DNA from 4 places in the Paenibacillus sp. DCT19 genome. Region 2 is predicted to be linked to each of the others. Evidence: riboswitches for the same ligand, from Rfam matches in the RefSeq annotation. Region 2 holds a riboswitch; each other region holds the start of a gene.
The links. Region 2 has a riboswitch for cyclic di-AMP ahead of DMB88_RS07045 (hypothetical protein). Riboswitches for the same ligand answer to the same signal wherever they lie in the genome.
Positions count from the first base shown of each region.

Region 1: another riboswitch for cyclic di-AMP. It lies ahead of DMB88_RS00150 (resuscitation-promoting factor); the one in region 2 lies ahead of DMB88_RS07045 (hypothetical protein).
Region 3: another riboswitch for cyclic di-AMP. It lies ahead of DMB88_RS00530 (C40 family peptidase); the one in region 2 lies ahead of DMB88_RS07045 (hypothetical protein).
Region 4: another riboswitch for cyclic di-AMP. It lies ahead of DMB88_RS10365 (C40 family peptidase); the one in region 2 lies ahead of DMB88_RS07045 (hypothetical protein).

Region 1 covers NZ_CP029639.1:32,430-37,505, forward strand. Annotated here, with positions in the region: partial or broken gene DMB88_RS00145 (TatD family hydrolase) at 93-862, shown strand; cyclic di-AMP (ydaO/yuaA leader) riboswitch at 1,103-1,357, shown strand; gene DMB88_RS00150 (resuscitation-promoting factor) at 1,630-2,829, shown strand; gene rnmV (ribonuclease M5) at 2,987-3,532, shown strand; gene rsmA (16S rRNA (adenine(1518)-N(6)/adenine(1519)-N(6))-dimethyltransferase RsmA) at 3,538-4,440, shown strand; gene yabG (sporulation peptidase YabG) at 4,587-5,076, shown strand, end outside.
Region 2 covers NZ_CP029639.1:1,607,669-1,612,744, reverse strand. Annotated here, with positions in the region: gene DMB88_RS07055 (Nramp family divalent metal transporter) at 1-1,126, shown strand, start outside; gene DMB88_RS07050 (HAD family hydrolase) at 1,259-1,942, opposite strand; gene DMB88_RS07045 (hypothetical protein) at 2,124-2,522, opposite strand; cyclic di-AMP (ydaO/yuaA leader) riboswitch at 2,637-2,813, opposite strand; gene DMB88_RS07040 (glutathione peroxidase) at 3,206-3,682, shown strand; gene DMB88_RS07035 (hypothetical protein) at 3,831-4,013, shown strand; tRNA gene DMB88_RS07030 (tRNA-OTHER) at 4,191-4,272, opposite strand; gene DMB88_RS07025 (urease accessory protein UreF) at 4,662-5,076, shown strand, end outside.
Region 3 covers NZ_CP029639.1:111,530-116,605, forward strand. Annotated here, with positions in the region: gene DMB88_RS00510 (4a-hydroxytetrahydrobiopterin dehydratase) at 1-253, shown strand, start outside; gene rbsK (ribokinase) at 295-1,278, shown strand; gene DMB88_RS00520 (c-type cytochrome) at 1,357-1,713, opposite strand; gene DMB88_RS00525 (GNAT family N-acetyltransferase) at 1,868-2,359, opposite strand; gene DMB88_RS00530 (C40 family peptidase) at 2,698-3,168, opposite strand; cyclic di-AMP (ydaO/yuaA leader) riboswitch at 3,172-3,309, opposite strand; gene DMB88_RS00535 (carbamoyl transferase) at 3,563-4,405, opposite strand; gene DMB88_RS00540 (M1 family metallopeptidase) at 4,416-5,076, opposite strand, start outside.
Region 4 covers NZ_CP029639.1:2,289,632-2,294,707, reverse strand. Annotated here, with positions in the region: tRNA gene DMB88_RS10375 (tRNA-Leu) at 1-27, opposite strand, end outside; gene pelA (pectate lyase) at 206-1,162, opposite strand; cyclic di-AMP (ydaO/yuaA leader) riboswitch at 1,607-1,738, shown strand; gene DMB88_RS10365 (C40 family peptidase) at 1,744-2,208, shown strand; gene DMB88_RS10360 (carboxymuconolactone decarboxylase family protein) at 2,302-2,631, opposite strand; gene DMB88_RS10355 (hypothetical protein) at 2,745-2,963, opposite strand; gene DMB88_RS10350 (hypothetical protein) at 3,084-3,413, opposite strand; gene DMB88_RS10345 (xanthine phosphoribosyltransferase) at 3,511-4,092, opposite strand; gene DMB88_RS10340 (YkvI family membrane protein) at 4,297-5,076, shown strand, end outside.

The DNA.
Region 1 (5,076 bases), 1.6 Mb from region 2:
TTAAAAAAAATTTAATCAGATATGATTGCACGTGCATAAGCGTGAATACACTATTCAATTTATTCTGATTCGACAGAAAGGGAGAACGAAACATGATGTTATTCGACACCCATACCCATCTAGATGCGCCCCAATTCGACGAGGATCGTGAAGCTATGATCAAGCGGGCTGTTGATGCAGGGATTAGCCGCATGATTAATGTCGGTTTTAACCGAGAAACAATTCCATCCACTATGAAATTAGCCGAGACATATGACTTTATTTACGCAGCTGTTGGGTGGCATCCGGTGGATGCAATCACGATGCAAGAAGGTGACTTGGAATGGATTGCATCTTTATGCAAGCATGAAAAAGTCGTGGCGATTGGCGAGATTGGTTTAGATTATCATTGGGATACGTCACCAAAGGATGTACAGCAGCGTGTGCTTCGACAGCAGATTGGACTAGCTCGTGAGTTGAACATGCCCATCGTCATTCATAATCGGGATGCACATGAGGACATTGTAAAAATTTTGCGAGAAGAAAGGCTGGAGACGTTGGCGGAGTAATGCACTCCTTCTCAGGTAGCTGGGAAACCGCGAAACTATGTCTTGATCTAGGATTTCACCTCTCATTCGGAGGGCCAATTACGTTCAAAAATGCGAAGCAACCCAAAGAGGTACTGGAGAAGGTTCCGATGGATCGATTTTTCCTTGAAACAGATGCTCCTTATCTGACTCCACATCCATTTCGTGGTAAACGAAATGAGACAGCGCATGTACGTCTGGTTGCAGAAGCAGCTGCGGAAATTAAAGGCATTTCGCTAGAGGAAATTGCCGCAATAACCACCAAAAATGCCATGGAACGATTTGGTATTCGTTAAAAAATGGAGCAAATGGGATGAAAAAGTGAGCTAGACGGAGGTAATTTGCTTTTTGATCCAAATAAATCAAGAATATTACAATATTTTAACCAAATATTTAGAAAAACGTACTTGAACAACGCTTTACAACATGCATCGAAACAGGATATCATCTTTTCAGTGAATTGTTGTGCGGAAAATTGGACAGATGTTCGGGGGATGAACAAAGGGACACTTTCCGATGAACAACATTACTTTCATGAATCAATCTCGCTGAGTCTCCGTTATCGGAGAGCGGGGGAACCAATAGGGCTTAAACATCGGTGAATATAGCCGGTGCGCATCGTTCGCTGACCCAAAAGCAGCGGAATGATCTGCGAAGCCACTATTTGATTTCTTCTTTGGGTCTCGGGGTGAATTCAAGGGCGTCCGCCATGAGCGGGTGACCGGAGATAGGGCGGCTCTCTTTCGCCCGAACCCGACAGCTAACCTCGCAAGCGGAAAAAGAGAGGCAACCTCGTGCATGAATTTCCGATATTCAAAATCATTCGGAAGCCACGAAAGAGTCCTCTTACACTCTTTCTTTGGCTTTTTTTGTTTTTGAATAAAAGAAATACTGTCATCATACGGTAAGTATTCAGGAGGATGACATCATGTTGCGAAGATTGATTCATGGTGCAGAACCGGCTAGGTTGGTCTAACCCGTGTTCTGTAGAAAATCAGGTATAGTCGCGTCAAAGACATCATGCATTACTCTAGACGGCGAGGCTATGAAGGAGGACGGAGAAGTGGGCACATTCCAAACAGAAGAGACCCATGAGTCACGATCATCCAGTAAGTCTTTCGCGTTACGGTGGAAGCATGAGAACATGCGTCAAATGGCATTGATCGCGATATTCTCAATTGCGCTTACAATCATGATCTTGTTAGTCGTTTATGGTCAGGCCGGGAAACAAATTTCGCTGGTTATCGATGGCAAAGCTCAGGCGGTAGAGACTCGTACAGGAATGCTTCAAGAATTGTTAGAGGAGCAGTCAATCACAGTCAGCCCTCACGATCAGGTATCCATGCCCTTGAATGGGGCGATTGCAGATGGAGACCGCATCGTTATTGAGCGGGCCATTCCAGTAAATATTACGGCAGACGGAGACACCAAGACTCTGTATACAACCGATGCATCGGTAGAAGAGGTAATTCAAAAGTCGGGTATTGAAATTGCAAGCGATGATAAAGTTTACCCTGCACTTGGAACTTCAATCAAAGAGGATATGAAAATCCGTGTAGTGCGTGTAACAAAGCGTACAGTTGATGTGGAGCAGCCCATCGCATTCAAAGTCATCAAAACGGCTGACCCTAGCTTGTACAAAGGTGACAACCGCGTCATCGTAAGTGGTAAAGAAGGTACACTCGTACAACATATTGAGAAAGTGTTCCAAGATGGAGAATTAGTCTCCAAGAAAATGGTAGGCAAGTCGGTATCGACCAATCGCGTAGATAAGGTCATCGCTGTCGGAACCAAAGCTAAACCTGTACCTGTCGTGAAGGAGCCTGAAATCCAGACGGTATCAGCTAGCACTTCGAAGACAAAAACAGCAACAAAAACAGCATCATCGAACTCGGATAAATCTTCTGCCTCGGGCAGCAAAGTTATTACCGTTTCAGGTACTTCTTTTAAATATTCTAAAGTCCTCAAAAATGTGTCTATGACGGCATATTCTTCTGAAGAGCCTGGCATTGGCACCAAAACAGCCTCCGGTACTCGGGTAACAGAAGGTCGCACTATTGCGGTCGATCCGAAAGTCATTCCCATCGGATGGTGGGTATACATTGAAGGTCTCGGCTTCCGTCGTGCCGAAGATACGGGCGGAGCTATTAAAGGTAATAAGATTGACGTATATTATGACAGTGTGAAGCATGCCATTAACTTCGGACGTAAAAAAGGTAAAACGGTCTATGTGATCGGTCCGGTGAAGCCGGAAGCAAACTAAAATCGTTTTACTTTGAAATGGGAATGCTATAAAATATAAGGCATGAATGATTCATGCGGAATATGCGGCGGGAGGGTCTGAATTCAGTCTCGCCCGCCGTTTGCCAGAGAAGAGGGATATTCCTCTTCTTTTTGCGTTAGAAAGGAAGAATTGGAACATGATAAAAGAAGTGATCGTGGTTGAAGGACGTGACGATACGGTGGCGATAAGGCGCGCCGTTCAGGCGGATACCATTGAAACAGGCGGCTCAGCCATTAATCAGCGGATTCTAAAGCGCATTGCACTTGCTCAGGAGCGAAGAGGTGTCATTGTCCTGACCGATCCAGATCATGCTGGCGAGCGGATACGGAAAATTATTGCCAATAAGGTACCAGGTTGTAAGCACGCCTTCATTCCTGAGGCTGACGCAACGCGCAAAGGAGATATCGGGGTCGAGAACGCTTCGCCAGAAGCTATTCGCCATGCCTTAGCACGTGTGCATACGTCCTATGAAGGAGCACCGAGTCTGATTGATTGGGAGGATCTGATCGCTGCTGGGCTCATTGTGCATCCCCAGGCTGCCGCACGTCGCATGGAGATGGGGAATATACTCGGCATCGGATATTGTAACGGGAAGCAGTTTCACAAGCGGCTAAGTGTGTTTCAGATCACCCGAGAAGAATTCTCTGCCGCATTATCGCAAATCGAATGTGAAGGATTGTGAAGTAAATGAAGGGTATGGAAGAGACGTTGGAGATTGCAACACCCAAGCGAACCAAAGAAATTATTCAGAAGCATGGATTTTCATTTAAGAAGAGCCTAGGACAGAACTTCCTAATTGATCAAAATATATTGAACAAGATCGTTAACGCTGCAGATTTGGACGAGTCCAAAGGTGCACTTGAGATCGGGCCGGGAATCGGAGCACTAACGGAGCGGCTTGCTAGGGTTGCAGGACCTGTAACGGCAGTAGAGATTGATCAGCGGCTCTTGCCGATCTTAGGTGAAGTGATGGAGCCTTATCCCAATGTACGGGTTCATCATGGTGATGTATTGAAGCTGGATCTGGAGGAGTTATTCCGAACGGATTTTGGTCAAGTGGACAAAGTCAGCGTTGTTGCGAACTTGCCTTACTATGTGACAACGCCGATCATGATGAAGCTACTGGAAGAAAAGCTGCCCGTGGACAGCATCGTGGTCATGATTCAGAAGGAAGTAGCTGAACGTATGGCTTCTGCACCTGGTTCCAAGGACTATGGCAGTCTGAGTATTGCCGTACAATACTACAGTGTGCCTGAACTTGTCTGTGTTGTTCCACCAACAGTGTTCATCCCACAACCTAATGTGGAATCGGCGGTTATTAAACTCAAGGTTCGGGAACAACCTCCAGTGCAGGTGCCAGATGAAGCACACTTCTTCGAGGTGGTACAGGCCTCTTTTGCACAGCGGAGAAAAACCATTTCCAACAACCTAAAATCTCGCTTTTTTACAAAGGATAATCGGGAGCAGGCTGACCAATTATTGGAGCAGGCCGGCATTCAGCCATCTAGACGTGGCGAGACTCTCAGCTTGGAGGAATATGCAACGTTAAGCACGGTGATGTGGGAAGCTGGAGTTCGTGCAGCGCTATAGGCATTTCCAGTACAGGCGACTCCTTATAAACAGGTCTTCTTATGAAATTGATCTGTAGAATTGTAGGTTTGCTATGTAATGTATTTAAATTCGGATGAACCAATCCGGGTTCTAGCCCATACGATGGGGTAGAGGTGATTATGTTGATGAATATCGGAGACTTGGTCGTTCGAAAGTCATACGGTGGAGATGTGACTTTTCGGGTGGAAGGCCTTCAGGTGGACAGTGCCGTCATTAAAGGTACCGAGTTCCGACTGCTTGCCGATTCCCCAGTGGATGATTTAATACAGGTTCCATATGAACCGCAGAGCGCTAAGACCCGACAGGCGCATGTCAAGGCTCATCAGACGCTTTCTCGTCTGCAGCAAAACCGGATGGAACAGGCAGAGCGTAATCGAGAAGGATTGGTTCAGGAATGGACTCAGCAGCAAGAGCCTGCTTATTTCGAGATGCCTGGCAAAGTACTTCATCTGGACGGAGATCCAAACTATTTGAAAAAAAGCATGAATCTCTACGAGCAGCTTCGCGTTCCTGCAGAGGGACAGTATGTACACGAGTCTGCTATGGCCGATACGTTGTATCATCTTTTACCTAAGGTTCGGCCGGACATTGTGGTTATTACAGGACATGATGGCG
Region 2 (5,076 bases):
ACTACTGTCCGTAATTCTGATCTCGAACCTGATGGCTGTTGTGCTGCAATCACTCGCGGGTAAGCTCGGGATCGTCACAGGACGCGATCTAGCTCAAGCCTGTCGTGAACGCTTCAGTATGCCGGTGGTTATTATGCTCTGGGTACTCTGCGAACTTGCCATTGCAGCCACCGATCTCGCGGAAGTTATTGGTTCCGCTATTGCCTTGAAGCTGCTGTTCAACATTCCGATGTTATACGGCGTGATTATTACAGCTGTGGACGTACTATTAATCTTAGTGTTACAGAATAAAGGCTTCCGTGCGCTCGAAACCCTTGTAATTGTGCTTATGGCGACTATCGCCCTTTGTTTCGGTATTGATCTGTTCTTGGCAAAACCCGATATGGGCGGAGTGCTTCACGGTTTTGTACCTAGCACTGAAATCCTTCAGAATCCGGCTATGCTCTATATTGCCATCGGTATTATTGGAGCTACCGTCATGCCGCATAACCTGTATCTGCATTCCTCCATTGTGCAGACACGTCAGATCGAACAGACACCGCAGGGTAAAAAAGAAGCCATTCGTTATACAACGATGGATTCCACGATTGCACTTACACTCGCGCTGTTCATCAACGCAGCGATCTTGATCGTATCAGCGGCAGTATTCCACAGTGCCGGTATGACACAGGTTGCCGAGATTGCAGATGCTTACCATCTGCTCACACCTCTGCTTGGTACCACTGTTGCAAGTGTTCTCTTCGGCGTTGCCCTGTTGGCATCAGGTCAGAACTCGACACTTACCGGTACTCTCGCTGGACAGATTGTTATGGAAGGGTTCCTTAACATTCGAATCCCTGCATGGTTGCGACGTCTAGTCACTCGCCTGATTGCAATTATTCCTGCCGTAATCGTGACCGCTATCGCAGGAGAGCACGGAACAGAGGAACTGTTGATCCTAAGCCAAGTCGTACTTTCCTTACAGCTTCCTTTTGCGGTTATTCCGCTGGTCATGTTTACGAGCGATAAGAAGAGTATGGGTGCATTCGCGAACAAACTGTGGTTGAAAATTACGTCCTGGATCATCGCTGCAGTCATCGTTGTCCTGAATGTGTACCTCATTATTCAGACCATCGCGCTGTTTTAATTCAAATAAAAAGAGCCCACTCATCCAAGTGAAATGTTCACTTGAAATGGGTCGGCTCTTTTTTTATCCTTTTCTAGAACGATATGCTCTAGTAGGGTCATCAGCTATAAATCTTATTTTGGAGTATATCTCCTAGTCTTGATCTGGTAGAAGCAAAGGAAGAAGCTGCTCTAGATTATCAACTGTCCAATCCGGGTGATCCTGATCTTCAAGCTCAGGCTGGAACCGTCCATACCCCTGTAAAATGCGTATCGTTCGCATTCCAAGCTTCTTCGCGGGAACGATGTCATTATCGATGCGATCTCCGATCATAACCGCTTCCTCAGCCTTGCACCCTGCTTGCTTCAATGCCACCGCATACAGTTCACGATCAGGCTTGGACACTCCTTCTTCAGCTGAGCAAGCAAGCACATTCACATACTTACGCAATCCGTAACGCTCTAACCGTTCCTCCGTACCTGGACTCTGATTAGCAATGATGCCAATGCGATAAAACCGTGACAGTGATTTGAGCACTGAACCTGCGCACGCATAGGGCTGCTCAAGCTCTTTGCGAAACTTCAATTTAGCCTGAATCTGCTCTCTATGCTGTTCATCGCTAATCAACGTGCGTATCGCCACTTTCATTGGCCACGGCTCGTAGTTTCGGTAACAGGTGACAAATATCTCCCGCACAGTCTCGATCTGCACCGGATATCCAAGCGCACAGGCTTCTCTCACGAACTGACCGATAATATCGTCTACAGGCTCCCATTCGTCTACTAGCGTATCTCCTACATCGAAGAACAACCATTTTAACCCACGTACATCCGGCACATCTATTCCTCCTTGTCAGCTATGGGAAACTCTTGCTGCATCCCCTGAACAATAAAAAAAGAAGACCCACTTCATGCATGAGTCTCCTCAAAATTCCGTTTACCATTTGTTCATAAGTTTAATGATCTATTATTTCAATTATATCAGGCACCTGACAAGGGAGCAATCATCGGTTGCAGCATCAACCGTTAAGTAGGAAGCCTACTTCTCCGTTTAATGAATAGACAATCCGATCGGCACCCATGCCTCGATAAATTCCTTTTGGATGGCTCTGTTCAGTAATCACACACAGTGACTTAGATGTCCACGAACGACAGATCTGCAAATAACGGCAGGTCAAGTTGAGACTATTCTCGAAAATAAAAACATTGCCTACACTGCTCTGAGGCAAAAACCATTTTTCAGCCGCAGCCGTGTTCATGCGAATGACATGCTCTACCCCGAACTTCCGGAGTTTCCGCTCTTCCCCTGCACTGTTGGTCAGAACGGCAAACGGCATTTTTTTGTACATCAATAGTTTGATAAATTTGCGCCCCGCTTCGTTCGGAGCAGTTACTAAAATCATCTCATTATCCATCATTCGTTCCTCCCTTAGCGTGAAAAGACAACAAAAAAGAAGCGTGGGGACCAAGGCCTCCCGGACGCTTCTTAAAGAATCCATGGCAAAAACACCATGAACCAGCGTACGGCTTGTTGCCTCTCCCTTTAACGCTTACGAGGTTAGCTGACGGATTCGGGCGCGAGAGTCGCCCTATTTCCGGCTGTTACCGGAAAATTCACCCCATGGATCCATACTGCCCTAGAACAGCGCATCCTTTTGGTTCCCCCGTTTTCCACCCATGAATGAATGGAAACTCAGCGATTAAAACATCGTTCTTACATCATGACTGATTAGATCGATATTATCGTTTGTTTCGTTTTTTCATGTACAATAGAAATTAAATTAGAAATTACGATATGAATCATACACCGAGGTCATGTTGATGTAAAGTGTACACAGATCACCGAATCGACGGATTTATGCCGTTTCAACCCAATGATATCGCTTACAACATATTTTTGCTACATCCATCTCCTCAAAGCTCTCTAATTCTCGTGATCACAGAAATCATCTGCCTATTCGTCCCTATGGAGACCGATTCGAACTCCCAAATGCACCAAAACTAGAATTATCTAATATTAGTTTTGCATTATTTAATTGCAACCAATATAATAGATATATACGAAATAGGATTAATTCATTCGATACTGGAGGCGATTTTCATGACCGTTTATGAATACAAAGTAAATACCCTTCGAGGCCAAGAACAAGAAATGTCTCAATACCGAAACAAAGTGCTGCTTATTGTGAATACTGCTAGTAAGTGTGGACTGACACCACAATTCGAAGGACTGCAAGAGCTGTACAATAAATTCAAAGACCGCAATTTTGAAGTCCTTGGATTCCCGAGCAATCAATTTGCACAGGAAAAGGGCTCATCCGATGATATTGCTGAGTTCTGTCAAATGAACTATGGTGTAAGCTTCCCGATGTTCGAGAAGATCGATGTCAACGGATCGAACGCTCACCCCCTGTTCCAGCATCTCACCAAAGAGGCTCCAGGCCTGCTCGGCTCCAAAGCAATCAAATGGAATTTCACTAAATTCCTAGTAGATCAAGACGGACGTGTCGTAAAGCGTTACGCACCCAAAACAACTCCTGATCAGATTGAAGCTGACATCGAGAAATTATTGAAATAAATTGAACAACCAACAGCCATCTAACCGGAGACCCTAGCGTTAAGCAGGAATTCTCTAGTCGGTGGCTTTTTTTTGCACTCAAGAGCTTATTTTGACATAAGAACTTATGATAGACATTAGAGTGTTCTGTTGAGAGGAGTGATGTGGTATGAAAAACGCACTTATCGATTTACAACCTGTGACTATTGAAAATTGGTATGCATGTACTCAGCTTAAAGTTAAGCCAGAACAGCTTGCTCTATTTCCTGCACCTGTCGTTTATTGGATTGCGGAATCTAAATATGTTAGCGAATTCGAATTACGATTGCCGGAAAATTGTACGAATCGTTAGGTTTTATGCGAATTAGTGAAAAGGTCATCGATGGCGAAATTTTACGTCTGCTTCAAGTTTGATCTTTGAGAACTGAACAACATTCTTCAGGCTTAATGAAATTAGAATAAAATAAAACGTTAGAAACAAAAAAAGAAGCTTCCATGTTCGGAAGCTTCTTCTTATCTTGCATTATGATGCGGTCGAGAGGACTCGAACCTCCACGGGCATACGCCCACTACCCCTCAAGATAGCGTGTCTGCCATTCCACCACGACCGCATGTCGTAAATTATCGGCAACAAAATTGATTATACAGGGTTTCATTATAAAAGTAAAGCACTTTTTAATTTCAGTTATTTCACACGATATTCCACCTCTAACTGCATGAATCGTCATATTCCCACAGCAGTTGCATATCCTTGAATTCGACCTACTTCCCTTCCAATAAACAAGAATATCATTACGCACTTCAACACATAACTCATTATGTTACTATAATTAACACAATAAAGAAATTTAAATAAAAATAACAAGATTTAATTGACAAAAAGCGGATAATTATGTGATTATATATATCATATAATTCGGATTCAAACTCATAAACAGCATCTAAACGCAATAAAATGTTATATATATTAACATTTAACGAACATAGGAGGCGAAAGATTGTGAACCGTGGGAATAAGCTGCTCGATTATGTCAAACTGCTTGATTCCTCTATTCAAGTCGGAGGGTTCACTCATTCATTCGGCATGGATGCACTTATAGCAGAAGGATCAATCCGTGACGTAGCAGACCTGGAATCGTTCATGCGTTGTCAATTGCATCCAAGCATTGTCCGCCTTGAAGGAATGGCGATTAAGGGAATCTACAGCGCAGCAGATCAGAAGGATACATGGCGAACAGCTCTTATTGACAAACTGGTTCACGTCCAGCGAACCCCTCCAGATCTCAGGGAACAGTCCTCCGCTATGGGCAAACGGTTAATCAAGCTTGCTCAAGCTCTCCATCCCTGGATCGACTTCAGAAAACTCGAACACACGCTGTCCACCTATAATTCAGTTGGATGCCTATCCACTGTTC
Region 3 (5,076 bases), 1.5 Mb from region 2:
TGAAGGCTGGGAACTAGAGGAGGGCCGATGGATTGTCCGCAAATTTGTATTCTCTAACTACATGAAAGGAATTGCATTTGTAGACGAGGTCGCTGCGATCTCGGAAGCATTCAATCATCATCCTTTCATTACAATTGATTATACGACAGTCACGCTGCGTCTCACGTCATGGGATGAAGGTGGCATTACATCTGTAGATATTAAGGAAGCTGAGCAATTTAACGAGACATTTGAGAAAATGAGGGCGGAATAACCAACTCGGTTAGGTTCGTCTGTTAGAAATGGGTGAACGGCATGTCAGACAACAATCAGAAACATCCGCTTATCGCTGTCGTTGGTAGCCTTAATATGGATCTTGTCGTCAAAACGGATACGATTCCAGAAGAGGGAGAAACGGTCAGTGGGGAAGAGCTGCACTATCTTGCTGGCGGCAAAGGGGCTAATCAGGCAGTGGCCTCCGCTCGTCTAGGTGGGCAGACAACGATGATTGGAGCTGTAGGCACAGATGTGTTTGGTGAACGCCTGCTTCATAGCTTGCATGAGAGCGGGGTAGATGCATCACAGGTTCGTGTCATGGATGATACAGCGACGGGTACGGCCTCGATCTGGCTCTCCAATGGAGATAACCGCATTATTGTTATCCCAGGGGCGAATGGGAAGGTAGTACCGGAGATGCTGGAAGAGGCGGATACGGTGAAAAGCCTGACTACAGCCGCAGCGGTGCTGCTGCAGCTAGAGATCCCGCTGCCAGCGGTCACCCGCGCCGCTACAATAGCGGCAGAAGGCAGCGCACTGGTGGTGCTCAACCCGGCTCCCGCGGTGCCGGGTCTGCCCCAGGAGCTCCTGCGGTGCGTTGACGTCGTCACGCCGAACCGCAGCGAGCTCGCCGTGCTTACCGGCCGGGATCATCTCCGGCCGGAAGACCTGGATGCGGCGGTCGCAGAGCTCGCCGCATCCCTCGGGGCCGCCGTCGTTACGACGCTCGGCCCCGAGGGGGCTGTGTACGCGGCAGCGCCTGATGGCCGCGTACAAGCAGGGCGTGCCGGCGCGAGCCGTGCGCCCGGCTACGCCGTAAGCGCCGTCGATACGACCGGCGCTGGCGACTGCTTCAACGGCGCGCTGGCGGTAGCCCTTGCGCGCGGCGAGACGCTTGACGCGGCAGTCAGCTTCGCTATGGGCGCGGCTGCGCTATCCGTGACGAAGCTGGGTGCCCAGTCCGGAATGCCGTCTGCAGATGAAGTAGAAGCATTTCTTGCGCAGCAGGCAACGAGCAACTGAGTACATCGTCAATGTGTGCAAATACAGAGAAGAGGCTGTTACCCCGGGTAAGGAGGTAATAGCCTCTTCGTTCATCATTTACTTTTTCTCGGCGAGCCACATCGCAATGTTGGCAATTTCTTCATCTTGCAGTCGATCCTTGAACGCAGGCATGCCGCCTTTACCTTTGACGATCGTGGAGTAGATCTTCTCGACGTCATCCTGACTTCCGATGTTCGCAAGAGCCGGGCCTACGCCCCCTTGAAGCTGATCCCCATGACAGGAGATACAATTGGCTTTTACCAGTGCTTCAGCCTGTCCGGCATCCATTGTGACTTCCGGCATAGTTGGTTTAGCTTCTTGTGCAACCTCTTCTTTTCCTGGAAGCGTAAACATTAAAATAATAGCTAACGCGCACGCTGCAAAAAATACCCCGCTCATGATCCATTTGTGCATCCCTTATGTCCCCTCCAGAATGAAAGATCATCTAACTGAAACTGTCCATATCATTATAACGGAACTATCCACGACATCATAGCATTTTGTGGTAATTTTTTGAAACTTATCATATGAAACCATGAATGTGCTTAACTCTTAATGATCCTGTAAGTTAACGAGCTCCTGCATACACCATACAATAAAAAGGCTGCAAACCGGTAGGGGTTTGGCGTTCGTATGTATCTTGGGTGATAAAACCGACCTTTTCATAAACCCGAATGGCTCGGGTATTCCAGGTGAGAACTTCTAAATCAATTTCGTTTGAAGGATTCCTTCGGATCGCTTCTTGTACAATCGCAGACACAAAATCCACGCCTTGTCCATGACCGCATCGTTCGGGATGCATACCCAGCCCAATTCGGGTAACACCCACAAGTGGAAAGAACTGTGCGAATCCACAAATCTCATCATGCTTGTCAAAAATGACAGCATATTGATCTTTCCGTAGCTGCACATCCCCAAATTCGACTTCAAGTGCCTTCATCTGCTCCCAAGGAAGCCAACTATAAATATTATAAGGCGGGTCGTAATGCCAACTGCATATCTGCTGTGCGTGTTCCTCTTCCATAGGTTTAACGTGAAACGTCACAGAAGCTTCGTCCATACTTCCTGCACGCTCCTCTCATTTGTAGGATAGGTACCTCTTCAAAACGGACAAGCTCCTGAAAGGTGATGGATCGATCCTACAGATCATGTGTAAATGTATAGATATTCCTAACGCTACTCTACAGAACGTGGTGTCGTTTTGGCAAGTCTTCGTAAAATAGAAAAAAATTGAAACAAAAGATTGGTTTATTACGTTTATATTACAATAGGATGGGTAAAAACATCTTAAGGGCACGGACGAGAAAGCACAAAAAAACCGCCGGAACCATTCCTGCGGAGAATGGATCGGGCGGTTCTGTTATGCTTGGTTACAGTATGATGTTGCTCAGCTTGTCCTTAGTCACGTGCGAGTGTTTCATATGCTTCCGTGCTCATAATACGTTTAGCGCCAACATAACGGTTAGCCCAGTAGTTTTCGCTCAATGCGCTGATCGTAACGCCTTTGGAAGAAGAAGAGTGTGCGAACTTACCTTCTCCAACGAAAATACCTACGTGTGAAATTCCACTGCCAGAAGTATTAAAGAATACCAGATCGCCAGGTCTCATTTCTGAACGGGACACAGAGTCACCCATTTCGAATTGGGAGCTTGATTGGCGAGCCAAATCAATGCCAAGCTTGTCGAATACATACCGTGTAAATCCAGAGCAGTCAAAGCCGTTAAGCGTTGTTCCTCCGCTTTTGTATGTAGTTCCCATTGCTGAGTCGATTACTTCATCCATTTTTGAATCTGCGAATGCGCTGCCAGCTCCAAGTGATAATGCAAATGTGAGGCTAAGTACAGCTGCGGTTAGTTTCTTCTTGAACAAGAGATATACCCCTTCCAATGCCTGCGAGGTTAGCTTAAGGATTCGGTTGAAGGTCCCCTATGATCCCTCTGTAGCAAGATCAATTCACCCATAACTGGTTCCCCCGCTTCCCAGGTGCTAGGAATTTGGCTATGCTAGTTGTGCACCTGTGAAATCAAGAAATGACGATTAAATTTTAAGTAGTTACAAATATGAAGGTAAAGATTACAAAGTTGTTACTAAAAACTCACTGCGATTATTGTAACAGAGGAACACTGCTTTGGCAACGTTTAGCAGTAAAATTAGCAAAAAAAACCTCGACCTTTGACGGGGAAAGGTTGAGGTTTGCTTTTGTGAAGCGCTATCATCGCGTTTATGTGACATGGAGATGGTAACAAATTTTAACCTGTTTGAATCAACCTCTAGTCGACTTGGACTGCCATAAGCGGAAATGGGCACATATCTTCCATAGAGACATGAGACAGCGAGCCAGCGGATACGTTTGCTGTAATATAAGGCCAGCGAGGCCTGTTAAGAACCATGATGCTGAAGTGAAGGCACCGAAGAGAAGCAGATGCAGCCCTCCCAGAAGCACAGCGATGCCAATTACAGACACGATATGACGAAGTGCGATCCATAGAGCGTATAATATACCGTGTGCCCGGTCTTCGCCATCTGGAGCTGATGCACCGAACTGCATGTATAACATTACATGGTGAATAATCCAGCCGTACACGATCCACAGGGCGACATATGGAATGCCAGGCAGTAACAGTTGTAATGAATGGAATCCATCCATTAGAATGGCGTACAGTTTTGGTACAAGCCAGTAGGCGGGTAACAGCATCAGCAACGTTCTTATGAAGTGCAACAGTAACATCGGTTTCCATAACACTTTGATGCCACGGACAAAAGGAGTTCGTTCCTCAGATTGATTAAAATGCTGTAATGAATACAACAGCCCTGCTTGGATGAGGGGAGTGATTAGCATGCGTAACAGTAGCATGGCTCCAAGAATCCATAGATACCGATGAACCTCAGGATGAGTAGAGAGACTCAGTTGGCTCTCCATTTTGAACAACAGCGTACTGAGCTCTCCAGCATCCGTGACAGGATACCGAAGCAGCAGCGGGACTACTGCGGACTGCACTAACCGATAGATAAAGTATCCCCATACTAATTGATAGATAAATAGTAGTGCGGCTATGAACATGTGCTGACGGACGAGAAACCAGCCTTCACGTATTTTTGCTTTCACTGTCTCCACCTCACCATGACAGACTTCCGAAAATAGCTTCTATAAGCTTGGTCGTGCTCAAACTCCAGCGGAATTTAGTTGGTTCGTCCAATTTGGCTTTTAGGAAATTGTCCATATGACGGTTCTCTAGTACCACGGTGTATAGAGGGTCGGTCATGGCCCAAGAAACCGGAGAAGTATAGGTAAGCTTATAGGTGACTCGATCCTCGTTTCCGTTCCACTCCTTGTTCACGATATGCCCATCCTCGAACACAATTCGTACAGGAACCTTCATATAATTGCTTCCCTTTTTCTGAATGGTCACAGAGGATTCATACACCTCTTGATCACCCTTCTGAATCGGAGTTACGCTGATTTTCTCTACAGCGAAGTTTGCCATCCCATCGCCATATACATATTGATCAAAGTACGTAGACCATGAAGTGCGAGTAACTTGTTCCACGACCTTTTGGAAATCTGCTGAAGTGGGATGTTTGAAACGGTACTTCTTCACATAGGTAGAGAGAATGCGTTCCATTGTTTTGGAGCCGACTTGTTGTTCGATACCGAGCAAGACAAGCTTACCTCGTGTATAGACATTTGCTGCATAATGGTTCTGTGAATCAAATTTCCATGCTTCCTGTGTCAGTGGGGCGGGAGACGTGATCAAGCCTGCTTGAACAGGTAAGTTA
Region 4 (5,076 bases), 680 kb from region 2:
CGCGTCTGCCAATTCCGCCACGACCGCATATGATGATCTCCGTGACTATGTATCTCGGCGACAAAAAATAATATATCACGCAAGCACTTACATGTCAACATGAAATGCTCATAAAGAAGCCCGATCCAGATATTCCATTCCGGATCGGGCTTCTCGTGATTGGGATCTCAGCACTAATTCGTGCCCGTTTAGAAGTTAAAGCAAGTTACAGCTTGGATGGCCAGTTGCCATACCATGCATAACCGCCTCTTCTTTCTTTGTCAATATCGCTTAATTTATATTTTACGATACCGTCACGACCGATAAAGATCGGTTTATCCGTTCCGACTTCATAGAAACGAGCCCAGATCGGTGCAGCTTTGGAGTCAGCAATGATTTTGCTGTCCCCATTAGCTCTCTCATACCTGTAACCTGTAATTTTCACCTTGTTAAACCAAGCTTCTGCTCCCTTGATGGATGCAGTAATTTTGGCGTTGGAAGGTCTCGTTTTCAGGAATTTAACAATTGTTACACTCTCTCCAGCAGTTAATGATGGCACTTCATAGATTCTTGCACCTGCAGGCTTGAGTGTGCTGGAATCATGTTGTTGTCCCCACGCTGTCAGCTTGCCACCTGAAACCACCTGAGTGTTCAAAATAGCATCTACACCTTTAGCAACCGCATTTTTACTACGATTGGCGAGATTGCTGTCGATAAACGAGAAGTCACCTTTGCGTGTCGCTACTTCATCCAGCATGTACATTACATTTATCATTGCATCGTCATTATAAGTGATATGTTTATGATAACCGGAACTTTGATAAACTTGAGGCCATCCACCATTGGAATACTGCATATTCAGCAAAAAGTTAATGCCTTTAATCGCCGCAGCAGAATAACGTGGGTCGTTTGTCTTTTTAAACTCTTTGGCTAATCTTCTAATTTCTGAGTATGTAGCTTTATTATCGATTGTAGATTTCGCCCACTCACCCGTTGTTTGCTTATATTCTTTTCTCCAGCCACCGTCCGCTTGTTGGTTCTTCAAGATATCAGATATACTTGCTGTCGTTCCTGAAGCATCAGCAGCAGATACAGTGTTAACGGGTTGGATTACCATACCTACCGCAGAAAATACCATCGAAAATGCCAAAACTAATGTGACTAACTTTGTTTTTGTACTCAAAATGATAACACACTCCCTTTTATTAGAATCATTCATTTTCCATCATTCTACTTACTACTTTCCTTCTAATTACACGACCATCCACCACCACCTTAATTTGAATTAAAATATAACTACTATATTTTTATCCAATATGTGGATTGGATAGAACGATCTTATGCAAAAAAAATATCTTTGTCAATTAATGCAACATCTTGTAACATTCCTCGATTATTGTATCTATGAGAATAGTTCAAACTGCACATGACAAAGTTCGAATGATATACAACCCTGTTTGGATTTGAAACACATATTACTTTTTTGTAATCAGTTGCATCTTTATTTCGTGTTTCTTCTTCATAAAAATCGATAGTTCCGTTAACATTGGGCGATAAAGAAGGTATTAAGAAGGGTTTGACATTTACGCATATATGCAATATAGTTTCAAAAGGTTACAAAAACTTAATTATTCAATTGCCGAGTTTCATGTTTGAAAACGGGGGAACCATTTTGGGTGAATTATTCTTATACATAGGAAATATAGGGAACCTTCTACCGAACCCTTAGCTAACTCCGTAGGCAACGAAGGGAGAACATTGATTTTGAAAAAACTTATCATCTCCATTTTTGGAGCAGCAGTACTATTTACTTCAGGTGCAACAAGTACAGAGGCAAGCACAATCAATACAGTTGTTAATAACATGACAGGCATTCCGTACAAATGGGGCGGTACAACCATGGCCGGCTTCGATTGTTCTGGATTCATGAGATATCTCTTTGATAAATATAGTATCAATTTACCTCGCACTTCCCAGCAGCAAGCCAAAGCAGGAACACCAGTATCCAAAGCGAACCTTCGCACAGGAGATCTTGTTTTCTTCAACACAATGGGCAATGGCGTTTCACACACAGGCGTTTATATCGGTGACGGCAAATTCGCACATGCTTCAAGCAGCAAAGGGGTTAGCATCACCAAATTGTCCAACCCTTACTTCAAAGACCGTTATGTCACAGCCCGCCGGGTAACTGGGCAGTTTATGTATAATAAAATGATTGGAAAAATATAATACAACTTACTGTAAACATAAATAAGGACCTATTTCCGTAGCATTATGCCAAGGAATAAGTCCTTATTTTCATTTCTTTAACTTCATCCTGCTTTAGTGCAGCGCCTTTTGTACGCGCATTGCCCCCTGAGACAGTGCATGTCCACCGCCTACGGCTCCTGCAACAGCTATAGTCTCCATAATCTCCTGATCAGTAGCGCCCTTCGCACGAGCTTCCTCCACGTGATAGAAGGTACACACTTCGTTATTGGCAAATAAGCCAATGCCCAAGGCAATTAATTGTTTTGTTTTGGCATCAATGGCTCCAGGTTGAAAGCATTCTCCGGTAAACTCATGGTAAGACTTCACCACTCCTGGTAACACATCGCTCAATTCACCAATCTGATCTTTATACGCATGAACCTTCTCATTCATCAATGTCATATCATTGCACGCCCTCTCAAAGATAGTTCCCAATTCCTTCACTGTAACTATCCTTTCTCCTGAGCGATTCGTTTATGCCTATGGAATGATGGTAAATCCCGTTAACTTTCTTTCTAATCGCTAAGTGGACTCTGGCGCGGCTCGCTGAACAACTGATAGCGATAACTACGATCGAGCTTAACCACACGCCGATTCTGCCGACGAATGAGTACCTGCTCTCCATCCCAAGCAACAACAATTCCTGTTACATCATTGGACTCCAGCTCGTCCCTTACTACTCTAACCTTTTCACCTGACAAACGCAGGGCATCCAGCTCTGTATCACTAATCATGTCTATAGCTCCTATGTTCCAAATTAATTTACAAAAAGAGACCTAAATGACAACTCATTTAGGTCTCACGTGACTGTATTGGACTGTCATGTCATACGAAATGTATGTCCCGACTGAAATTTACCGCTGCGCGTGCTCTTTGCTGTCATTCTTCTCAAACCAAAAATCAAGCACTTTGGCGGACATCACACGTTCTTCAAGGTACTCCACTTGATGCGGTGTAAATTGCTCTTTCCAAGAGAAGGACAACTCTTCACACAAGCCTACAATCGTCAGAAGTTCTGACCAGGCAACATAGCGTTTGTACCAGAAAAATTGAGGATGTTCAATCATATAGGGATAAAGGTCATCGAATTCCGTATGTTTACAATCCAGGGCACGTTCAAAATGAACTTTCGATTCCGCCAGCTTATCAATAAAAAATTGTTCTGTTGCCGCTTGGTTCCCCATGGTGTTGCCTCCTCTCCCTAACATAACCCCATTATAAATGAATTCTGCGGTCATGCAAAGGCATTGTTCAAAAAATAGGCCCTTTTCCTTTAAAATGTCACATTTCGTTATCGTCAAACTGAATGCTTCCATCGTTCAGGGAACGGATACGTACCAGGGCTTCAACAGGAATTCCCTGTTCACGGATGGTTCGTGCTCCTGCTTGAAAACATTTTTCGACCACTACACCGAAGCCAACTAATTCAGCGCCAGAGCGTTCAATAATTTTGATAACGCCCCGAGCTGCATCCCCATTAGCAATAATATCGTCTATGAACAAAATACGATCATTCTCATGAATATATTCGCGAGATACCATAATATCGGTCACAATCCCTTTCGTAAAGGACGGTACACGTTCACAGTAGGCATCAGGATCAGCCAGAAGCGTTTTTTTGCGCCGAGCAAATACAAGAGGTACTCCTAGCTCATGTGCAACAGCAAAAGCAACTGGAATGCCAGAAGACTCCACCGTAATCACGCGTGTCACACCACTTTCACGAAAACGTGAGGCAAACTCACGTCCCATTTCCATTGTCAAACCAGGGTCAATCTGATGATTCAGTAGTCCATCCAATTTGAGCACTTGATCGGAGATGACTACTCCTTCTTCTAAAATACGTTGTTTCAATAATTCCATGATTTGACCTCCCAAGCCTATCCTATGACGTAAAAGTATCATAGATATGACTGTCAATTCAAGCGAAATCAGCTTTATTGTTACTCTGCCTTAGAAATGAACCCCAAAGAGTGAGCTCATTGTCATGAGTTCCAATGGCCAAGCATACCTTGTACCATGGCACCCACATGTCCAAACTATACCGGGGCCTGAGAGGGGAAACGCATGAAACAGGCATTTCGGGTGCTGCAGATCGCATTTACATACATTGGGACGGTGGTAGGTGCCGGCTTTGCAACAGGCCAGGAGATCCTGCAGTTTTTTACCCAGTATGGCAAATGGGCAACGCTCACCATTGGCCTATCCACTATACTTTTTGTCTGGCTAGGCACCAAAATGATGCTCATTGCTCACGATACTGGCTCCCGCTCCTACGAAGATCTTAATAAGCATTTATTCGGCCACAAGGCAGGCAGATGGATCACTTGGATTACCCTTCTCATTCTCATTGGAGTGAACAGCGTCATGTTGGCCGGAGCAGGCTCCGTCTTTGTTGAACATCTCGGCATGCATTACCAGACTGGGTTGCTTGTTACGCTTGTCGGTACTTATCTTCTTCTGGGACGAGGTATCCGAGCCATTATGCAGATGAATAGTATCGTTGTGCCCATGATGCTGCTGCTCTCGCTGCTTATGATTACCAGCACACTCCATCAACCTGGTGCTTCTAGATTTATCACGTTAACGACCGATAAAAGTCTGATACAGGTATGGCTATCCCCACTCTTATACACTTCATTTAATCTGGTATTAGCCCAAGCTGTACTCGTACCTTTAGGTAACCAGATTCATAGTCGAAACATGCTGAAGTGGGGCGGCGTACTAGGCGGAATTGGAGTTGGCTTTATGCTACTCGCAGCTCATTTTGCGATGTCTGCACAAATGCCGGGAATAACACAATTTGAAATTCCGATGGGCAGCATTGCCTTTCAGCTTGGTTGGATG